Regions from separate parts of the Nonomuraea sp. NPDC049684 genome, predicted to be linked through region 1. Evidence: riboswitches for the same ligand, from Rfam matches in the RefSeq annotation. Region 1 holds a riboswitch; each other region holds the start of a gene.

Region 1 (5,383 bases):
GCGAGCCGGTGTTCCTGCCCGACCCGTGGAACCTGCACGTCGACACCGCGGCCCTGACGGAGGCCGGCGCCTGAACGCCGGCCGTCCGCGCGGCTCTAGCCGATCTTGTGGATCCAGTTGCGGGTGTCGGGACGGGCGCCGTACTGGATGCCGACGAGCTCCTCGCGCACCCGCATCGTCACCGGGCCGGGGGTGCCGTCGGCGATGGTCCAGGAGCGGTCGTCGCCCCTGACCGAGCCCACCGGCGTGACCACGGCGGCGGTGCCGCACGCGAACACCTCGGTCAGCTCGCCGGAGGCGCAGGCGGACTCCCACTCGTCCACCGAGATCAGCCGCTCCTCGGTCTCCAGGCCGAGGTCGCCGGCCATCTCCAGGATCGACTCCCGGGTGATGCCGGGCAGCAGGGTGCCGGTGAGCGCCGGGGTGACGAGCTTGTTGCCGAAGACGAAGAACAGGTTCATCCCGCCCATCTCCTCGACGTACTCGTGCTTGTGGGCGTCGAGCCAGACGACCTGGTCGCAGCCGTTGTCGACGGCCTGGCGCTGGGCGACGAAGGCGGCGGCGTAGTTGCCGCCGCACTTGGCGAAGCCGGTGCCGCCGGGCGCGGCGCGCGTGTACTCGGTGGACAGCCAGACCGAGACGGGCTTGATGCCGCCGCTGAAGTACGAGGCCGCCGGCGAGGCGATCACCATGTACTTGTAGGTCTTCGACGGGTAGTTGACGCCGAGCCCGGCCTGCGTGGCGAACATGAACGGGCGCAGGTAGAGGCTGTGGCCCTCGGTGGTCGGCACCCACTCCTTGTCGGCCGAGACCAGCAGCTCCAGCGACTCCACGAACGCCTCCTCCGGCAGTTCGGGCATCGCCATGCGCTCGGCCGAGCGGTTGAAGCGGGCGGCGTTCGCGTACGGGCGGAAGGTCGCGATCGAGCCGGAGATCTGCCGGTACGCCTTCAGGCCCTCGAACAGCTCCTGCGCATAGTGGAAGACCGAGGTCGCGGGGTCGAGCGAGAGCGGCCCGTACGGCATGAGCCTGGCGTCGTGCCAGCCCTGGCCGTCGGTGTAGTCGATCGAGATCATGTGGTCGGTGAAGACCTGCCCGAACCCGGGGTTCGCCAGTACCTGCTCCCGCTCGGCCGCGGTGCGAGCGTGGTCGGAATGCTGCACGTCGAAGCTGAGCTTCTGAGCGATGGTCATGACGGCGGTCCTTCTCTCTACGAATCTGCGACTTCGAAAGCTGATTCTGGTAGCTACTGCCCGCGAGCAGTATTCGTACTTCCTAGTGTCTCGCGATTTGGGATAGCAAGAGGCAGTTGGGGTGGTTCGATCCGATGATCGCGAGAGAACGCCCCTGGTGATCGCCGGGAGGCGCCTTCCGCGAACGCGAAAAAGCGCCTGGCAGTCCGCGTTCGGACCGCCAGGCGCGTGCGGGGCTAGGCGGTCCTAGCCGGCTACTCGCGCGGCGATGTCGTCGCCGATCTCGCTGGTCGAGCGGCCGGCGCGGCCGCTCACCCGCTCGGCGATGTCGGCGGCCACGGCCTGCTCGACCTTGGCGGCCTCGGCGTGCAGGCCGAGGTGGTCGAGGAGCATGCCCACGGACAGGATGGTGGCGGTCGGGTCGGCCTTGCCCTGACCGGCGATGTCGGGCGCGCTGCCGTGCACCGGCTCGAACATGCTCGGCGAGGTGCGCTCGGGGTTGATGTTGCCGCTGGCCGCCAGGCCGATGCCGCCGGCGATCGCGGCGCCGAGGTCGGTGATGATGTCGCCGAACAGGTTGTCGGTGACGATCACGTCGAAGCGCTCGGGCTGGGTGACGAAGAACATCGAGGCCGCGTCGATGTGGCTGTAGTCGGTGGTGACGTCGGGGAACTCCGCGGCCACGCGGTTGACCGTGCGCTGCCAGAGGTCGCCGGCGAAGGTGAGCACGTTCGTCTTGTGGACGAGCGTGAGCTTCTTGCGGGGCCGCGACTGAGCCTTCTGGAAGGCGTACCGCACGACGCGCTCGACGCCGTGGGCGGTGTTCAGCGACTCCTGGGTGGCGATCTCGTGCGGCGTGCCGCGGCGCATGACGCCGCCGGTGCCCGCGTAGAGGCCCTCGGTGCCCTCGCGGACGACGACCATGTCGATGTGCTCGGCGGTGGCGCCGGCCAGCGCGGTCTCGACGCCGGGGAACAGCTTGACCGGCCGCAGGTTGACGTAGTGGTCGAACTCGAACCGGAGCTTGAGCAGCAGGTCGCGCTCCAGGATGCCGGGCGGCACGCTGGGGTCGCCCACGGCGCCGAGCAGGATCGCGTCGTAGCCGCGCAGCTCTTCGAGCACCGCGTCGGGCAGCGTCTCGCCGGTGCGGTGGTAGCGGGCTGCGCCCAGGTCGTAGTGGGTGGGCTCGATCTTCGTGCCCACGGCCTCCAGGACCTTGAGCCCTTCGGCTACGACCTCGGCGCCGATGCCATCCCCGGGGATGACGGCCAGGCGGATGTTACGCGACTCCATGGGCGGTACCTTACCGGCTCGTCTCGGCTGACGAACACATCATCTCAACAACCGGACAATCCGTTTTGGGGGGATTGCGACCTTTTGACCGTTTCGTTAGAGTCCGACGAGCCTAATCCACGCAGCCGCTGCGTGGAGCCGGGGACCCACCTTTCCCCCCGGGGCGAATCGGCCGCGCCTCCCCCCGAGGAGCACCGCCGTAGGGCTACTTCCAGGCCCGAGCCCGTCAGCTAACCCGGCCGGCCACGTGGAAGGACAGTCCCCTGTCTAGCATCGCCATCCTTGTGGCGGTGGCAGCGGGCGCCGCAGGTCTCGCGCCTGCCGCCCCCGCGGCTCCCGTCGCTCCCGCCGCCCCCGCGGCTCCCGCCGCTGCGGCCGCCCCCACCCCCTCCGTCACCCTCACCGGCCCCCAGGTGAAACAGGTCCAGCAACGGCACGTGCCGAAACCGGCCTGGAAGGTCGCCCTCGAATACGCCATGGACAAGCGCGGCACCCCGTATGTGTGGGGCGGCGCCAGCGAACGGGGCTACGACTGCTCGGGCCTCATGCTCCGGGCCTACGAGGACGCCGGCATCGAGCTCCCCAGAACCGCCGCGGAGCAGTACGGCGCCTTCTCCAGGAAGATCTCCTGGAAGGACCTCAAGCCAGGCGACCTGGTGTTCTTCAGCGGCCTCGGCCACGTCGGCATGATCTCCAAGCCCGGCTACATGGTCCACTCCCCCCACACCGGCGACGTGGTGAAGGAGGAACGCCTGTCGCAATGGCGCAGGCAGGCCTTCGTCGGCGCGGTACGCCCCGACCCCAAGGGCGTCAAGCGCTGGGCCGCCTACAAGCAGCTCCAGAAGGCCCCCGCCCCCGCCATGCTCACCGCGACCCTGTGACGACGACCTTCCCCGGGGCGTGCCCCTCCTCCTGGTAGCGGACGGCCGCCGGGAGCTCGCCGAAGGGGAAGGTCCTGTCGATGACCGGGGTGACCGCGCCCCGCTCGATCAGCCCGGTCAGCGTCAGCAGGTTCGCCCTGTTGCTCCCGCAGCGGACGACGTCCGCCCTGACGATCCGCTGCGGGACGAAGGGCCCCGACGCGAGCGCGGCGAACATGTGGCCGGCCGGCTGCACCCAGCGGCCGGCCGGCCCGCCGACCAGCACGTACGTGCCCTTCCTGGTCAGCACGCGGCGGCAGTCGGCCGGCCGGCGTCCGCCCGCCACGTCGAGCAGCAGGTCGAAGCGCCGCCCCGACGCCGCGAAGTCCTCCTTGGTGTGGTCGATGACGTCGTCCGCGCCGAGCGAGCGCACCAGGTCCGCGTTCCGCCCGCTGCACACGCCCGTGACGTGCGCCCCCAGCGCCTTGGCGAGCTGCACGGCGAACGTGCCCACGCCGCCGGACGCGCCGTTGACCAGCACTTTCTGGCCCGGCTGGAGGCGTCCCTCGTCGCGCAGCGCGATCAGCGCGGTGTTGGCCGCCATCGGCACCGCCGCCGCCTGCTCGAACGACAGGCCCGCCGGTTTGGCCGCCACCTCGCCCTGCCGCAGGCAGACGTACTCGCCGAAACCGCCCCCGAGCGACATCGCGTACACCTCGTCGCCGGGACGGAACAGCGTGACGTCCTTCCCAGCCGCCTCCACCTCCCCCGCCACGTCGGCCCCGAGGACGGCGATGCGAGGCCGGCGCAGCCCGACCCCGCCGCCCATGACCCGGGCCAGGTACGGCTCTCCCCGCATGTAGTGCCAGTCGTAGGGCTGCACGGACGTGGCCCGCACCCGGACCAGCACCTCGTCGTCGCGCGGCACGGGCCGCTCGACGTCGGTCAGGACGAGCTGGTCGGGCGAGCCGAACGAGCGCAGGACGTACGCCTTCATCGCTTTTCTCCCTTGTGCTGCCGCCGATGTGCCGCCAGTGTGGGCGCGACCTGCGCGGACGCTCAACGGTCGAAAGGCGACGGCTCGATGGCCGAAAGTACGACCGCCCTCCCGCCGATGGTGCGAATCAGGACCGGCCGTCCGCGCGATGACCGGGTGCGGGCGCGGGCGGCACGCTCTCAGGCATGAGATGGATCGCACCCGCCGGGCTGCTCGCGCTCAGCGTCGTCCCCCTGGTCGCCGGCGCGCTCCGGCTGACCGAACTGGCCGCGGGCGCCCCCGTCACGGCGGACAACGCGCGCTTCTTCGCCATGCCGGCGCCGGTGTTGCTGCACATCCCGGCGTCCCTGGTGTTCTGCGTCCTCGGCGCGTTCCAGTTTCAGGCCCGGTTCCGGGCCCGGCGGCCGGGGTGGCACCGCGCGGCGGGGCGGGTGCTGGTGGCGTGCGGGCTGGTCGCGGCGCTGTCGGGCTTGTGGCTGACGCTCTTCTCCGACCTGCCCGCCGGCGACGGGACGCTGCTGGCCGCCTTCCGCCTGCTGTTCGGGACGGCCATGGCCGCCTGCCTGCTGCTCGGCCTGGCCGCGATCCGGCGGCGCGACGTGGCCCGGCATCGCGCGTGGATGACCCGCGGGTACGCGATCGGGCTCGGCGCGGGCACGCAGGCGTTCACCCTGGCGTTCGGGCTGGCCGCCTTCGGGCCGCCCGGCGAGCTCGGCCGGGCGCTGCTCGTCGGCGCGGGCTGGGTGATCAACCTGGCGGTGGCCGAGTGGGCCGTCCGCCGGGGGCGCGGACCCCGGCGCGTCCGTGGCGGTCGCGGAGGCCCTGGCGGTCGCGGAGGCCCTGAGGGTCGCAGAGGCCCTGGGGGTCGCGGAGGCCCTGGCGGTGGCGGAGGTCAGGTGCGTACGCGGTCGGTCTCGTAGGCCCACATGGCGATCTCGACGCGGTTGCGCACGCCGAGCTTGGTCATCAGGCTCGCGACGTGGCTCTTGACCGTGCTGAGCGAGATGTGCAGCTCGCGGGCGATCTCGCTGTTGGTCCGC
Region 2 (5,383 bases), on a different contig from region 1:
CCGGCCGGCGCGCCACGGGCGGGGCCTACCGGCTCTGGCGCACCCCGCGACGCCAGACCTCGGCGATGTCGGCGACGGCGGTGACGTCCCGGGTGGCGTCGCCCTCGACCAGCAGCAGGTCCGCGCGCAGGCCGGGCGCGATCCGGCCCCGGTCGGCCAGCCCGAAGTGCCGGGCGGGCACGCTGGTCGCGGCGGCCAGCGCCTCCTCGGCGGTGAGCCCGGCCTGCGTGAGCAGCCGCAGCTCGCGGTGCAGGCCGGCGCCGTGGGCGGGCACGAACGGGGTGGCGTCGGTCCCGGCGAGCAGGGGCGCGCCCGCGCGGCGCAGGGCCCGCAGCGCGCCCACGGCGTTGGCGGAGCTGCCGGGCCGGGCGCAGTCGGCGGTCTCGACGTGCCGGGCCGTGATCGCCTCGAAGTAGGCCAGCGTGGTCACCACGAAGACGCCCTGCTCGCGCACCCGCCCGGCCAGGCGCGCCAAGGCCGGGTCGTCCGGCGCCAGGTCGGTCCACACGTGGGCCAGGCCGTCGACGCCGGCGTCGAGCGCGATCCCCACCTCGGCGGCGGTGATCGCGTGCGCGATGACCAGCAGGCCCGCCTCGTGCGCCGCCGCGGACAGGGCGGCGGCGACCTCCGCCGTCATGACCGGGAGGTCGGCCCCGTGCACGGCGCCGTCGTCGATGACGATCTTGAGGTAGTCGGCCCCCTCGGCCAGCCGGGCCCGGACGAACGCCGGCGCCTGCGCGGGATCGGAGACGAAGTCGATCGCCGTCACGTCCAGCCCGTCCAGGACGGTGCCCGCCAGGGCCGCCAGCAACTGGGTCGGGTGCCCGCCGGGAGCGGTGGCCAGCGTGCCGGCGCTGCGCAGGTCGGCCACGTCGTCGTGCTCGGCGGCCAGCCGCCGCTGCCCGGCCAGGATCTGGGGCAGGCAGAACATGTCGAGCTCGGTGGTGACCCCGTACCGCAGGGCCTGGGCCAGGCTGCCGTCGAACACGTGGGTGTGCGCGTCGATCAGGCCGGGCAGCAGCGTCCTGCCCGTGCCGTCCACCTCGGCGTCGGCCGGGCGGCCCCCGGCGGCGCCGACAGCGGCGATCAGACCGTCCTCGATCACCACGTCGGCCGTCGCGATGGTGTGCTCGCCGTCGAACACCCTGACGTCGCGGATCAATGTACGCATCGAAGCTCTCCTTTGTGAGTCGTGACGCCACCACAGAGGGGCGACCGGCCGGGAACTGTGACACGAGTGGCATAGATCACGCTTGATGGCCGCATGTCACAATCGCTGCGCGTCGGGACTCTTCGGTTGCGACAGACGAGGAGGCACGCCATGACACCGACCCCGCGGCACCCCGCCGACGCCGCCACCGAGCAGTTCCTGGGCTACCGGGAGCTGCTGTTCTCCGTGGTCTACAACATGCTCGGCAGCGTCGCCGACACCGAGGACGTGCTGCAGGAGGTGTGGCTGGCCTGGTCCGCCCGGCACCGCAGGCCGGAGGCCGGGCCGGTGGAGAACGTCCGGGCCTATCTGGTGCGGATCGCGGTGAACCAGGCGCTCGCCCGGCGCGCGGACCTGAGCCGCCGGCAGGAGACCTACGTCGGCCCCTGGCTGCCGGAACCGCTGGTCACGGCCCCCGACAACGCCGGGGACGCGGCCGGGGGCGGGGAGTCGCTGTCGATGGCGGTGCTGGTCGTGCTGGAGACCCTGTCACCGCTGGAACGAGCGGTCTTCGTGCTGCACGAGGTGTTCGGTTTCAGCCATCCGGAGACGGCCGGCATCCTCGGGCGCTCGCCGGCGGCGGTCCGGCAGCTCGCGGCCCGCGCGCGCCGCCACGTCCATGCCCGCCGTCCGCGTCACCGGACCGAGCCCGGCGTCCACGCCGAGGTGACCGAGCGGTTCGCCGCGGCGGCACTCGGCGGCGACCTGCGGGCCCTGCTGGAGGTGCTGGCGCCGGAGGTGACCCTGTGGACCGACGGCGGCGGCAAGGGGCCGGCCACCAGCCTGCACCCGGTCCACGGCCGGGACCGGGTGGCCGCGCTGTTCATGTCCGTCGCCGCGACGCTGACCCCGGGCGCGGTGGACCTGCGCTACCGGCGGGTGGCCGGCGACCCGTGCGCGCTCGTCTTCTCCGGCGCCGGGCCGCTGGCCGTGGTCGTCGTCGATCTGACGCCCGAGGGCGACCGGATCGCCGCCGTCTACTCCGTCACCAACCCCGACAAACTCACCGGCGTCCGCTGAGCCCGCGGCTAGTTCATCGAGATGTGCACGTGGTCGTAGTGGTTCTCGGTGATGCTGCCGCGGTCGGACATCGCGCGCCAGCCCGAGCCCTGGTTGATGCGCTGCTTCCAGATCACGTACTTGACGCCCAGCTTGGCCTTGTTCTGCAGCGCCCAGGCGGCCAGCCGGTCGCCGAGCGCGTTGTTGTCGGCGCTCGGCATGGTGCCGCCCGTGCTCATCATGAAGTCGCAGGCCCGGCCGAGCGGGTGCTCGCCGCTGGAGCCGGACCGGAAGCAGCCCACGTCGTACGGCAGCGAGAAGTTCTTCTGCACCTGCGCGCGCATCAGCCGGGTGCGCGGCGTGATGTTGTCCGAGCCGGACGGCAGCTCGGGCGCCCAGCTCCCGTCGGACTTCTTGCCCGGCCCGAACGGCACGAGGTCCTGGAGCTTCTTCTTGATGTCGTCGATGACGTCCTCGGCGTCGTCGCGCTGCTCGGCCACCTCCGCCGTGCCCGCCTTCAGCTCCGTCGCGAGCGCGGCGGCGGCCGCGGCGGCCTTCTTCTGGTCGTCGCGGGCCTTGGCCACGCTGTCGACGACCGCCTGCTGCTCGGCGGTGAGCTGTTCGAGCACGGCCGCGCCGTTGCCGTCCGGGGTCAGCATGAAGCCTGGCAGGGAGGCGTCGCGGCTCTGGTAGCGCATCCGGGCGATCTCGGCGACCCGCTGCTCGGCCGTGGCCACCGCCTGCTCGGCGGCGGCGAGCCGCTGCTGGGCCGCGGTGGCGGCCTCCTGGGCCTTGGCCAGCTCGACCCGCTTGAGGTTGTACGTCTCGATCAGCTTGTCGACCTTGCGGTTGAGCTGCTTGAGCTGGGCCCGCAGCTCCGCCTCCGACGGCTTGGGCGCGGCCGCCGCGGTTCTTGGCACGAAGGCTGAGGCGGCGGCCGGATGGACGAGCAGGGCGGTGGCGGTGATGAGACCGACGGCGAGACTCGCGGGGGACGAAGCCGCCACGTGGTAGTTCCTCTCCCTCTGCCGGCCGGGTTAGCTGACGGGTTCGGGCACGGGAGTAGTCCCTACCACTTGCGCGGATTCACCCCGGATGCGATGGGTCCCCGGCTCCCGGGCAACACGCCCGGGATTAGGCGTACAACGACCGTTATGGCCGATGTCTAACGGGATATTAGTGGTAGATCACGAGTCATGCGACTTTAATGAGAAACCAATTAGTGATCAATTCGTGATCGCAACATGCGTGCCGCCTCCTCCGGCAGCACGTCGTTGACGAAGGCCCCCATGGCCGACTCCGAACCCGCCAGGTACTTCAGCTTCCCGGGCGCCCGCCTGATGCTGAACAGCTCAAGGTGCAGGTAGGCCAGCTCCCGGCCGTACCGCACCGGCGCCTGGTGCCAGGCCGAGATGTACGGCATCGCCACCCCGAACAGCGCGTCGAGCGCCCGCAGCACCGAGGTGTACAGCGGCGCGAACGCGGCCCGCTCCTCCTCCGACAGCGCGGCCAGGTCGGGCACCTGCCGGTGCGGATACACGTGCACCTCGAACGGCCAGCGCGCGGCGGCCGGCACGAAGGCCGTCCAGAGCTCGTTGGCGGCCACCACCCGCGTCCCGGCGGCCTGCTCGGCGGCCAGCACGTCGGCGAACAGGTTGCCGCCGGTGTGCCGCGAGGCGGCCCCGAGCTGGAGCTTGGTGCGCGGGGTCACGTAGGGGTAGGCGTAGATCTGGCCGTGCGGGTGGGGGAGCGTGATGCCGATCTCTTCGCCCCGGTTCTCGAAGCAGAACACCTGCTCGACGCCCTCGATGCCGGACAGCTCGGCCGTGCGGTCGGCCCACGCCTCCATGACCAGCCTGACCTGGGCGTTGGAGAGCCTGGAGAAGGAAGAGGAGTGGTCGGAGGTGAAGCACACCACCTCACACCGCCCGACACCCGGCCGCACCTCACTCAGGCCGCCGACATCCCCGTACGTCCCAAAATTTCCGGAGAAAGAGGGGAAGCGGTTCTCGAACACCACCACGTCGTAGTCGTGGGCCGGGATCTCCGACGCCCGCGTGGCGGACGACGGGCACAACGGGCACTCGTCGGCCGGCGGCAGGAACGTCCGCGTCTGCCGGTGGCCGGCGATCGCGATCCACTCCTCGGTCAGCGGGTCGTAGCGCAGCTCGGAGGCCACCGGCCGCGGATCGAGCGGCCGCCGGTCGATCGCGCTCCGGTCGGCGTCGTCGCGCCGGTCGAAGTAGATCAGCTCTCGGCCGTCTGCCAGGTGGGTGATGGTGCGCTTCAAGGCGTGCCCTCCGCGATGATCAGTTCTCCGGCCCGTTCGGCCAGCTCGGTGCGTGCTTCCTCGGGCAGCCCCGCGTCGCTGATGACCACGTCGGCCTCGGTCAGCTCGGCGATCGTGCTGATGCCGACCGTGTTCCATTTGGTGTGGTCGGCGGGGACCACCAGCCGGTGCGCCGCGGCCACCAGCTCCCTGTCGGTCTCCGACTCCAGCAGGTTGGGCGTGGTGAACCCGGCGCGCAGGCTCATGCCGTGCACCCCGAGGAAGAGCGTGTCCACGTGCAGGCGGCGGATGGCCGCCACGGCCACGGGGCCGACGAGCGCGTCGGAGGGCGTGCGCACGCCGCCGGTCAGCACGACCGTGCGGTCGGCGCGCGGGTTGCGGTGGAAGACCTCGGCGACGGGGATCGAATTGGTGATCACGGTCAGCTCGGCCACCGCGACCAGGTGGTGGGCCAGCGCCCACGTGGTGGTGCCGGCGGAGAGCGCCACGGCGGTGCCCGGCCGTACGAGGGTGGCCGCGTGCCGCGCGATGGCCTCCTTCTCCTGCTGCTGGCGGGCGGACTTGGCGGTGAAGCCGGGCTCCTCGGTCGAGCCGGGGCCGAGGGCCGTCGCGCCCCCGTGGACCTTCTCCAGCAGCCCGCGCTCGGCCAGCACCTCAAGGTCGCGGCGTATCGTCATGTCGGAGACGCCGAGCTCGCGCACGAGGTCGGCCACCCGGACGCCGCCGCTGCTGCGTACGCGTTCGAGGATCGTCTGCTGACGCTGCTGTGCGAGCACGCCCACCCCTTCCAACAGATTCCACCAAATTATGACACGACTTTGTTGAGGAATGTTAGGTCACGGCGTATCGCTTGTGCGACCCGCGGGCAGGGGAGACCTTGAAGG
Region 3 (5,383 bases), 200 kb from region 1:
GTACGCCGTGCTCGGCGTGGTCCAGGACGCCGCCTTCTTCCTGCTGCCGGTGACCGGCGTGCGGCCGAAGTTCCGGCCCGGGGAGGAGCACTGGCTGGGCGGCCAGTGGTTCTTCGACGTCGAGGAGCTGGTGCGGGAGTCGGCCCGCCGCCGGGAGCAGCTGGCCGACATCTGGCCCTCGCCGGAGGTGGACACCCAGCCCGTGCGGCCGGTGCCGCGCCTTCCCGGGCACGGGGTTGCGCTCAGCCAGGTGCAGTGGGAGGTCGTCGTACGGGCCGACCACAAGGCGACCCCGCTGGAGCTGGCCCGGCACCTGGGCCGGTCGGGATACGCGGTGCTGCTGGCCGTCAGGAGGCTGGCCGCCGCCGGCCTCCTCGTCCCGCCGGACCCGGGGCGGCCCGCGCAACGCCGTCCGGACGACGGGGACGCGCTGCCCAGGCGGGTGCCGGGCCCGGTGCCCGTTCCCGCCGGGAACGGGCGGGCGGGGGCGGCCGCCGGGCCGGTGCCGACGGGCGACCCGACCGATCTGACGCTGCTGCTGCGGCTGAAGAAGGCGCTGGAGGAGATGCCGTGAGGTTCCCCTCACGACGCGGGAGGAGGCCACCCGTGGAGCTACGGCAAGAGGTCCTGGCAGAGATGGAGCTCCTGCGCGGCCGCACGCCGGACGTCACCGGCAGCGTCGCGTGCACCGTCGACGGCCTGCGGATCGCCTGCGACCTGCAAGGAGACACCGGCGAGCAGGTGGCGGCGCTGTCGGCGGCGCTGCTCGCGATGAGCGGCCGGATGCTGACCATGGCGGGCCGCGGGACGTTCGAGGAGACCCTCGTGTCCGGCACCGCCGGGTTCGTGGCCTTCTACGCCGCGGGCCCCACGATCGTCCTCACGGTTCTGGCGGGACCCGGCGCCAACGTCGGGCTCCTCCGGCTGGAGGGCAGGAAGACGGCGGCCGCCGTGGCCGCCGTGGCACGCAAACACTGACCATCCCCACCGAAGCGGAGGAAAGCATGGCAGGCATGGACGTCTCCCTCAAAGAGATGATGAGCATCGACGGCACGATCGGCGCGGCGATCGTCGACCACGGCAGCGGCATGGCGCTCGGCACGCTCGGCGGCTCGAAGGAGCTGGACCTGCAGGTCGCGGCGGCGGGCAACACCGAGGTCATCAAGGCCAAACTGCGCACGATGGACTCGCTGGGCCTCAAGGACGGCATCGAGGACATCCTGATCACGCTGACCGCCCAGTACCACATCATCCGGCCGCTGACCGGCCGCAGCGGCAAGGGCCTGTTCCTGTACCTGGCCCTCGACCGCAACCGGGCCAACCTGGCCCTGGCCCGGCACATGCTCAAGGTCATCGAGGAGAAACTGGAGCTCTGAGCGCCGTCCCACGGTTCACGGCGGGTCGGGACGGCGGGGTCCGGCGGCGGGTCACGCGGCGGGGTCAGGTGGCGGGCTGCGGCCGCGCAGGCGCCGCCGAGCCGGTGTGGGCGGTGATCTCGGCGACGATCGCGGGCCAGAGGGCGCGGGGCAGGTCGTGGCCCATGCCCGGGTAGGTGACCAGGCGGGCGCCCGGGATGGCGGCGGCCGTGGCCCGCCCGCCGGCGAGCGGCACGAGCTGGTCGTCCTCGCCGTGGATGACCAGCGCGGGCACCGTCAGCCCGCCCAGCGCGGACGTGCGGTCGCCCGAGGCCATGATGGCGGCGAGCTGGCGGGCCGTGCCGGCCGGGTCGTGGCAGCGGTCGAAGGCGAGCCCGGCCAGCCTGGTGACGCGTTCGCGGTCCAGCTCCCAGCCGGGGGACCCGAGCACGGCCCAGGTCGTCAGCGCGCCGGCGACGACCCCCTCGCGGTCGGTCGCGGGCTTGGCGAAGAGCACCGCGGCGGCCGCCTCGGTCGGCGGGGCCGCCTGCGGGCTGGGCGTGGACATGATCGAGGTCAGGCTCAGCACCCGGGCGGGGTGCCGGATGGCCAGCGCCTGGGCGATCATCCCGCCCATCGAGGCGCCGACGACGTGCGCGGCGGGCAGGCCCAGGACGTCCATGAGCCCGGCGCTGTCGTCGGCCAGGTCGTCCAGCACGTACGGCGAGGGCGCGCCCCATGCGGGCACGCCCTCGTCGTGGAGATGGGTGGACAGGCCCGCGTCGCGGTTGTCGAACCTGACGACGTGGTGCCCCTGCTCGGCCAGGAGTTCGCAGAACTCGTCGTCCCAGTGGATGAGCTGGGCGCCGAGTCCCATGATGAGCAGGAGGGGCCTGCCCGCGGGTGAGCCGAAGCTCTCGTAGGCGATCTCGATGCCGTTGGCGGCTGCGCGCTGGATCACAGCGACCAGAATGTCATTCTGGTCGCGAGGCGTAAAGAGCGGTCTGTCCGCAGATCAGTCGTTGAGGAGCTTGCGCAGGCGCTCGCCGCCGAGCACCACGCCGCCGCCGGCCAGCACCAGCACGCCGGCCATCACGGTGCCGCCCATCGCGACGGTCTTCCCGACCTGGCCGCCGGCCGAACCGGCCGCGTCCTCGGCGTTGTCGGCGGGCTCGTCGGCCAGCACCTTGGGGGGCTCGGCGGGGTTGGCGTCGAACCTGCTCCACGCGCCGCTGGAGAAGGCCACGGGGTAGTTCTTCTTGCCCTTGCCGTCGCCCCACTTGGTGATGACGTAGTCGATCTTGATGTGGCCCCGGCCGCCGTTGCCGTCCACGCCGAGCGTGTCGGGGTTGAAGGTGCCGCCGGTCAGCTCGGCGAAGGTCTTGGCGTCGAGGTCGAGCATGACGCCACGGCTGGAGGGCTCGCCGGGGCCGCGGTCGCCCACGAAGAACGGCATCTTCTTGCCGTTGTAGGTCACGTAGCCCTCGGTCATGAGGGGCCAGCTCGGGCTGGCGGCCAGGCCCTTCTGCATGGGCTTGCCGCTGGCGGGGAGGCCGGTGTCGCCGGCCCGGCCGGAGGAGTCGTCCCAGAAGTAGGAGGCCTTCGTGGAACCCTTGAGCAGGATCTTCTGGTCGTCGCCGGTGTCGGCGTGGGCGCCGGTGGCGGAGATCGTCAGCGCGCCCATGGCGGACACGGACAACAGGGCGAGAGAGCGCAGGCCAAATCGAGACATGAAGCAGTGAAGTCCTTCGCGAGGGGACAGGGGGAACGCGCGTGACTACGGTGCGTAACCGGGCAGAGCGCCGAAGAGGTGGTTACGCGGCGCGTGGGGGAAGTCAGGGAAGAGACCGCTCAGCAGGCGGTCGTCACTACACTGTCCGGGGGTACGACGAGGTGGTACATGCGTGAAGTCCTCTCCATCTCGCCTACCGGGTTAGCTGACGGGTTCGGGCGTGGAGATGCCCTACCGGCACGTGGCCGGATTCACCCCAATGAGATGGGTCCCCGGTTCCCGACGAGTCGGGATTCGGCGCCAGCTGTCGCCCCTCTCCTGGTAGGGACTACGCCACCAGCTGGTAATTGGTTAAGACCGTACCCAGAGATTCGGACAAATACAAACGAATCGTCATGAACCGGGTAAAGATCTACCTATCGCGGTAAAGAGAAAGGGGGCACGGCATGCCGTACCCCCTGCTAAAACGGGCCTTTCAGCCGCCGCTCTTGCGCCTGAAGGATCTTTTACTCGCTGCCGGACCGTGCGCCCCGTGGATCTTCGACGGGTCGACGCCCCTGCCACCCGCGGCCGAGTCGGCCTGCTGCCCGCGCTTGCGTTCCAACGCCTCGCGGAACTTGCGCTTCATCTCGTCCTCGGGAGTCTCGCTGACTTCCGGCTCCGGTGTTTCCGCCATGAGGACCTCCTGGTTCTGGGGACATCCACAGCTTCGCACGACGTCGCTTACGACGCGAAACCGGCCTCCACTCTGCTTTCCGCCGCGGGCGCCTGCTCCAGCCGCCTGCCGGGCATCATGACCAGCGCGACCAGGGCGATCACCGCGCCCGCCACGCCCAGCGACGGGATGACCACGGCCGCCGCCGAGGCGTGCGCGGCCGCGAGCCCGTGGACCGGCGCGTCCGTGGTGATGACCGACGTGTACGCGGTGCCGGCCAGCGCCAGCGCCACCGAGCCGCCGATCTGCCGGAAGAAGGTGAGGTTGGCCGAGGCCGTGCCGATGTACCGCGGCGCGACGGCCTGCTGCACGGCCACGGTCAGCCCCGACAGCATCGGCCCCATGCCGAGCCCGAGCAGCGCCATCCACCCGGCCAGCAGCAGGCCGTCGGTGCGCACGGTGAGGTTCAGGCACAGCAGGCTGCCGGCCGCCAGCAGGAACGGCGCCCCGACCAGCCACGGCTTGTACGTGCGCGTCCTGGACATCAGCGTGCCCATGAGCGCGCTGCCCGCCACCATGGCCAGCGTCATCGGGTAGATCCTCAGCCCGGACTCGGTGGCGCTGACGCCCAGCGCCTGCTGGAAGTAGCGCGGCAGGAACACCACGCCGGCGTACATGCAGAAGGCGGTGACGAAGGAGGTCGCGTTGACCAGCGTGTACGTGCGGTCCCGGAACAGGTGCATCGGCATGACCGGGTTCGCCGCCCGCAGTTCGACCAGCACGAACGCGGCCAGCAGGACCAGCGCCAGCAGGATCGGCCCGGCCACGGGCGGGGACGTCCAGGCGTTGCCGTCCAGGCCCTTCTCGGTCAGGCCGAGCAGCAGGGCGCTGATGGCCACGCTGAACACGGCGATGCCCGCGTAGTCCGGCCGGCCTTCGCCGCCGGTGCCCGGACGGAACGGCAGCCGCAGCACCACGATCGCGATCAGCACGATCCCGAGCGGCACGTTCACGTAGAACGCCCACCGCCAGCTCGCGTGGTCGGTGAACAACCCGCCCAGGAAGGGCCCGGCCAGGTACGTCAAAGCCATCACGCCGCCGAGTGCGCCCTGCACGCGGGCGCCGTTGCGTCCGGGCGGGAACATCTCCATCACCAGGGCCAGCGACAGCGGCAGCAGCGCGCCCGCGCCCAGCCCCTGCACGGCGCGGAAGGCGATGAGCTGGGTCATGTCCTGGGCGAGCCCGCACAACGCCGATCCGACGACGAACACCGACATCCCGACGAGCAGCAGCGGCTTCCTGCCGTGCTGGTCGGAGAGCCGGCCGTACAGCGGCACGGTCACAGTGGAGGTGAGCAGATACGCCGTGACCACCCAGGTGTAGAGCCGGGTGCCGCCCAGTTCGCCGGTGATGCGGGGCAGCGCGGTGCCGACGATCGTCTGGTCGAGCATCGCCAGGAACATGCCGCCGAGCACCGCCAGCAGCACCAGGCCGTTCCCCTTGGCCTTCATGTCATTAGTCACAGGTGAAGATTGATATGTAAGCGCTGACATGTCAAGCCTTCGCTATGCTGGCGGACATGTCCCTGCGGATCGCGCTCCTCGGCCTGCTCGCCACCAAAGGCCCGGCCAGCGGCTACGA

The links. A riboswitch is a leader RNA that binds a small molecule or an ion and turns the genes downstream of it on or off. The one in region 1 is predicted to bind cyclic di-AMP.
Region 2: linked by a shared signal. The riboswitch ahead of ACIBST_RS43815 (coiled-coil domain-containing protein) and the one ahead of ACIBST_RS16750 (C40 family peptidase) in region 1 are both predicted to bind cyclic di-AMP.
Region 3: linked by a shared signal. The riboswitch ahead of ACIBST_RS15775 (hypothetical protein) and the one ahead of ACIBST_RS16750 (C40 family peptidase) in region 1 are both predicted to bind cyclic di-AMP.

Annotation. Positions count from the first base shown of each region.
Region 1 is NZ_JBITLO010000004.1:575,840-581,222, forward strand. Features, by position in the region: gene ACIBST_RS16735 (Uma2 family endonuclease) at 1-74, shown strand, start outside; gene ACIBST_RS16740 (branched-chain amino acid aminotransferase) at 96-1,193, opposite strand; gene ACIBST_RS16745 (3-isopropylmalate dehydrogenase) at 1,440-2,486, opposite strand; cyclic di-AMP (ydaO/yuaA leader) riboswitch at 2,586-2,746, shown strand; gene ACIBST_RS16750 (C40 family peptidase) at 2,777-3,367, shown strand; gene ACIBST_RS16755 (NAD(P)-dependent alcohol dehydrogenase) at 3,351-4,343, opposite strand; gene ACIBST_RS16760 (DUF2306 domain-containing protein) at 4,529-5,263, shown strand; gene ACIBST_RS16765 (response regulator) at 5,236-5,383, opposite strand, start outside.
Region 2 is NZ_JBITLO010000021.1:158,540-163,922, forward strand. Features, by position in the region: gene ACIBST_RS43805 (amidohydrolase family protein) at 26-1,171, opposite strand; gene sigJ (RNA polymerase sigma factor SigJ) at 1,322-2,230, shown strand; gene ACIBST_RS43815 (coiled-coil domain-containing protein) at 2,239-3,216, opposite strand; cyclic di-AMP (ydaO/yuaA leader) riboswitch at 3,222-3,360, opposite strand; gene galT (galactose-1-phosphate uridylyltransferase) at 3,429-4,499, opposite strand; gene ACIBST_RS43825 (DeoR/GlpR family DNA-binding transcription regulator) at 4,496-5,275, opposite strand.
Region 3 is NZ_JBITLO010000004.1:378,990-384,372, forward strand. Features, by position in the region: gene ACIBST_RS15755 (DUF4388 domain-containing protein) at 1-574, shown strand, start outside; gene ACIBST_RS15760 (roadblock/LC7 domain-containing protein) at 607-978, shown strand; gene ACIBST_RS15765 (hypothetical protein) at 1,005-1,376, shown strand; gene ACIBST_RS15770 (alpha/beta fold hydrolase) at 1,441-2,316, opposite strand; gene ACIBST_RS15775 (hypothetical protein) at 2,371-3,087, opposite strand; cyclic di-AMP (ydaO/yuaA leader) riboswitch at 3,263-3,397, opposite strand; gene ACIBST_RS15780 (DUF5302 domain-containing protein) at 3,563-3,763, opposite strand; gene ACIBST_RS15785 (MDR family MFS transporter) at 3,811-5,265, opposite strand; gene ACIBST_RS15790 (PadR family transcriptional regulator) at 5,322-5,383, shown strand, end outside.